One region of the Streptomyces sp. NPDC006463 genome, then DNA from elsewhere that is predicted to be linked to it. Evidence: riboswitches for the same ligand, from Rfam matches in the RefSeq annotation. Region 1 holds a riboswitch; the other holds the start of a gene.
What was found. A riboswitch is a leader RNA that binds a small molecule or an ion and turns the genes downstream of it on or off. The one in region 1 is predicted to bind guanidine.
Positions count from the first base shown of each region.

Region 2: it holds a riboswitch for guanidine, as region 1 does, so the genes downstream of both, ACFYOB_RS28090 (DMT family transporter) here and ACFYOB_RS38935 (Ohr family peroxiredoxin) in region 1, are expected to answer to the same signal.

Region 1 is NZ_JBIAHP010000040.1:20,282-22,474, reverse strand. It holds gene ACFYOB_RS38945 (glycoside hydrolase family 26 protein) at 1-120, shown strand, start outside; gene ACFYOB_RS38940 (hypothetical protein) at 333-785, opposite strand; gene ACFYOB_RS38935 (Ohr family peroxiredoxin) at 772-1,224, opposite strand; guanidine-III (ykkC-III) riboswitch at 1,298-1,359, opposite strand; gene ACFYOB_RS38930 (AraC family transcriptional regulator ligand-binding domain-containing protein) at 1,414-2,193, opposite strand, start outside.
Region 2 is NZ_JBIAHP010000017.1:113,389-115,581, forward strand. It holds gene bcp (thioredoxin-dependent thiol peroxidase) at 1-2, opposite strand, end outside; gene ACFYOB_RS28080 (DUF3618 domain-containing protein) at 112-429, shown strand; gene ACFYOB_RS28085 (co-chaperone GroES) at 476-817, shown strand; guanidine-III (ykkC-III) riboswitch at 873-942, shown strand; gene ACFYOB_RS28090 (DMT family transporter) at 974-1,294, shown strand; gene ACFYOB_RS28095 (transglycosylase domain-containing protein) at 1,304-2,193, opposite strand, start outside.

The sequences.
Region 1 (2,193 bases):
CAGTGCGGCCAGAACCCGCACTCCGCACAAGTGTTCCGGGAGTTCCTGTCCACCGAACAGGGCGGCGACCGGCCTCCCGGCTTCGACCGTGAGGACCACAGGTCCCGGCCGAGGGACTGAGCCCCGCGACCCCGTGGGTGACGGCAAGAGCTGTGACGTGAAGGTGCCGGAAGGCCGGCTCTTCGTGATGGGCGACAACCGGGTCAACTCCTGGGACTCCCGCTACTTCCTGTCGGACGGACAGAGCGGCACGATCCCTGCGGACGCAACCGACTCCCGCGGCGCCCTGCGTCTTCCAGTCGCCCTGACCGGGTCGCCCCGCCGCAGGGAGGTCACAGCCGCCAGTACGTACCCGCACGGGAATCGACATGCACCACGTGCCGGCCGACGCGCACAACGTGGTGGTCCGGACCGGACCAGGAGCCGGTGGCACCGTCGGCGCCGGGCAGCGGGGTCCAGATCTCCAGGAAGGTGCTGCCGTCCGGGTTGGTGCCCCGCTCGACGAGATGCGCGCCCTCCCACCGGAAGGCGCCGGCGTCTTCGCCGGGCTCGCCCGTGAGGTGGTGGAAGTGCACCTGGTAGCCGTCGAAGGACGTGGTACCGGCGAAGCCCCGGCTGTCGGCGTAGTACGGGCCGGCCTGCAGCCACACCACTTCGCGGTCCTCGTCGAGCACGGGTCCGCCGTTGCGGCTGATGCCGCGCCGCAGCCAGGCGCCGTGCTCGGGTACCGGGATGCCGGGGCCGCCCGGGAAGCGGCCCGCCGGCTCCGGCTCAGGCCCGGTCATCGGTGGCGGGGTCGTCCACGGCCAGGAGCGTCAGCGGTACGTTGCCGCGTACCGCCTGGGAGTACGGGCACACCGCGTCCGCCCGGTGCAGCAGGGGCTGGAGGTCCGCCGCCCGCCACCCCGGCAGGCTGACGGTGAGGGCCACCGCGAGGCCGTAGCCCGCGGGCGTGTCCGTGGTGCCGAGCTGCACTTCGCAGGCCACTCGCGCGGCGGAGGCATCCGCCCCGAACTCGGCGGCGACCTCCGCGAGCGCGGAGGTGAAGCAGGCGGCGAAACCGGCCGCGAACAGCTGCTCGGGGTTGGTGGTGCCGGGCACCTTCTTGCGCGGCGGGGCGAGGCGGACGTCCAGGCGCCCGTCGTCCGTGCGGACGGATCCGGTACGGCCCCCGGCGGCATGCGCGGTCGTCCGGTACAGGCTGCGGGTGAGTGGCACGGTCATGGCGTTCGGCCCCTTGCTCGACGAGGACGCTGCCCGGGTGCGGACAGCGGACGGCGCTGCTCGTGCAGCACCTCGCGCGTCGTCGTGCGTAACCGGGTACGGCGCATCTCGTCCGGGGCCTTGGATCCGGCCGCCGGACAATCTAGCAACGCAGGCGGCGGGCCGGGGCCTCGCCCGCGGTGAAGTTCCTCACCCGCTGCCGGCCCCGCCGCGATCCGCAGACGCGGGCAGGTGCCGGCTGCGGTACGCCCCGGGCGGCATGCCCTCCCACCGGGTGAAGGCGCGGACCAGGGCCGTCGCGCCGCTCAGGCCGACGAGGGGGGCGATCCGGTCCAGTGGCAGGGCCGTGGTCTCCAGCAGCCGCCTGGCCCGGCCGTGGCGGGCGGTGTCGAGGAGCGCGCGCCACGACGTGCCCTCCGCGTGCAGGGCCCTGCGCAGGGTCCGCACGCTGAGGTTGAGCTGCTTGGCGGGGCCCTCGGGGCCCGCGTCCTCCAGCGCGGCGTGTTCCAGCCACTGCCGTACGCGCTCGGCGACGGTCGCGGGCGCGGACAGCTGGTGCAGGAGCCGGTCGGCGTATGCCCGGTGCAGGGCGTTGAGCGCCGGATCGTAGAGGGGACGGCGCCTGTCGAGGTCCTCGTCGGCGACCGTGATCGCGTTCTCCGGAGCGTCGAAGGTGACGGGGCAACCGAGGACGCGGACGTAGGGCTCGGCCGAGCCCACACGGGGGTGGGCGAACGACGCGGACAGTGGCGCCCAGTCGTCGCCGGCGATCCAGCGGGCCGCCCTCACCATGATGCTGACGACCGCTTCCACCTGCTGGGGGTGCATGGCGGCCGGGTCTACGGTCGGCCGGTAGCAGATCCGGCCGACTCCGCTGCGGCGGTCCAGGGTCACTGTGCCCGCCTGGCTCACCAGGGGGTGGTAACGCTCGGCCGCCTGCGCTGCGTCCGCGAGGCTGGCGCAGGTGAG
Region 2 (2,193 bases), on a different contig from region 1:
ATGTCGGCAGTCTCCTCAAGAGGGGATCGGTATGGCACGAGACTAAGCTGCTGACAGACTGTTCATGGCGGACTACGCCCCCACAGACGAAACGACGACGGAGGCAGCGCGGTGCCGGAAGCCAGGACCCCCGCACAGATCGAGGCGGACATCGTCCGCCGCCGCGAGCAGCTCGCCGAGACGCTCGACGAGATCGGCGTGCGCATGCACCCGAAGACGATCATCGGGGACGCGAAGGCCAGGGTCGCCTCGACCGTCGACCACACCGTCGGGCGGGCGTTCGTCACGGTGAACCGCCTCGTGACGGACGTGACGGGCGCGCTGCGCCACGAGGACGGGGCTCCGCGCCTGGAGCGGATCGTGCCCGTCGCGCTGCTCGCGGCGGGTGTGGTGGGGGTAGTGGTGCTCTCGGTGCGGCGCAAGCGCTGATGACCCTGCGGAGTGCGGTCCGGCCGCGGGCGGGTAGGTTCGGAGCGTGAGCGAGAACACCACCCACGACAAACTGCCCATCCGTATGCTCCACGACCGCGTGCTCGTGAAGTCCGACCTGCCTGAGGGTGAGCGGCGCTCCGGCGGCGGCATCCTCATCCCGGCGACGGCCGCGGTCGGCAAGCGGCTCGCCTGGGCCGAGGTGGTCGCGGTCGGGCAGAACGTACGGAGCGTCGAGCCCGGCGACCGGGTGCTGTACGACCCCGAGGACCGGGCCGAGGTCGAGGTGCGAGGTGCGACGTACGTGCTGATGCGCGAGCGGGACCTGCACGCCGTGGCCGCCGAGCGGCTGGAGGGGTCGAAGGACTCCACGGGTCTCTACCTCTGATACGTCTGAAAACTGCTGGGAAAAGGGCTGGTGGCCGAGGTCACCGGCCCTTTTCGCCGTCCTTTGCTACGGTTGACGGGAACCCGACGAGACGCGCCGTACCGGGTACGACAAGACGACGCACCCCGTATCGCTCGATGTCTCGGAGGTGCCGTCATGGCCTGGGTTCTGCTGCTCCTCGCCGGTCTGCTCGAAGTCGGCTGGTCGATCGGCATGAAGTTCACCGAGGGCTTCACCCGGCTGTGGCCCAGTGTGTTCACGGGCGCCGGGATCGTCGCCAGCATGGTGCTGCTCTCCTACGCCGCCAAGTCCTTGCCCATCGGTACGGCGTACGGGGTGTGGGTGGGCATCGGCGCCGCCGGTGCGGCCGTGCTCGGTATGGCGGTGCTGGGTGAGCCCGTCACCGCCGCCCGGATCTTCTTCATCTGCCTGCTGCTGGTCGCCGTGGTGGGGCTGAAGGCGACCTCCGGTCACTGATCCACCGGTTCATTCGAGGAACGCGGACGGCGGGCGCGTGCCGTCGGCCGCACCGCCGTTGGCGCCCTGCCCGCCCGTCGTGCCCGTGGTGCCCGTCGTGCCCTGCGTGGTGCCGCCCCGGGCGCCCTGGGTGGCACCGCCGCCCGTCTGCCCGCCCTGGGTCTGGCCGCCGTTGTTCTGACCCCCCTGGTTCTGGCCGCCGTTGTCCTGGCCGCCGTTCTCCTGGCCGCCGTTGTCCCGGCCGCCGTTGTCCTGGCCTCCGTTCTCCCGGCCTCCGTTGTCCTGGCCTCCGTTGTCCTGGCCCCCGTTGTCCCGCCCGCCGTCCGGCCAGGTTGGCCGGCCCGGTCGGGTCGGCCGTTCGGGAGGGTTCGGCGTGTCCTCGCCAGGGGGTTCCTCGGGCCGGCCCGTCCGGTCCGGCGGCGAGGGCGGCGGCTGGGCCGCGCCCGGCTGGAGTTCCAGGTCGAAGTCGACGGGGTCGCTGCCTTCGAGGGCGTTCTTGGTGTACGCGGCCCAGATCCGGGCCGGGTAGCCGCCACCGCCGATACGGGACTCCCCGAGGGCGTTGTACAGGGACTCCAAGGCGCCGGTGTCCGGGTCCTGGCCCATCATCGCGACCACCGTGACCAGGTCCGGGGTGTACGCGGCGAACCAGGCCGAGCGGTCCAGTTCGCCGGTCCCGGTCTTGCCCGCGGCCGGGCGGCCGGCGGCGAGCGCGGCCGTACCGGTGCCGTTGTCGACGACGCTGACCAGCATGGACGTGGTGGTGTCGGCGGCCTCGCGGCTGACGGCCTGGGTGGGCGTGCGCTCGGGCAGGCCGATCGTGTCGCCGCCCTTGGTGATCTTCTCCAGGAAGGTGTACGGGGTGCGGCGGCCGTGGTCCGCGAGGGTCGCGTACGCCT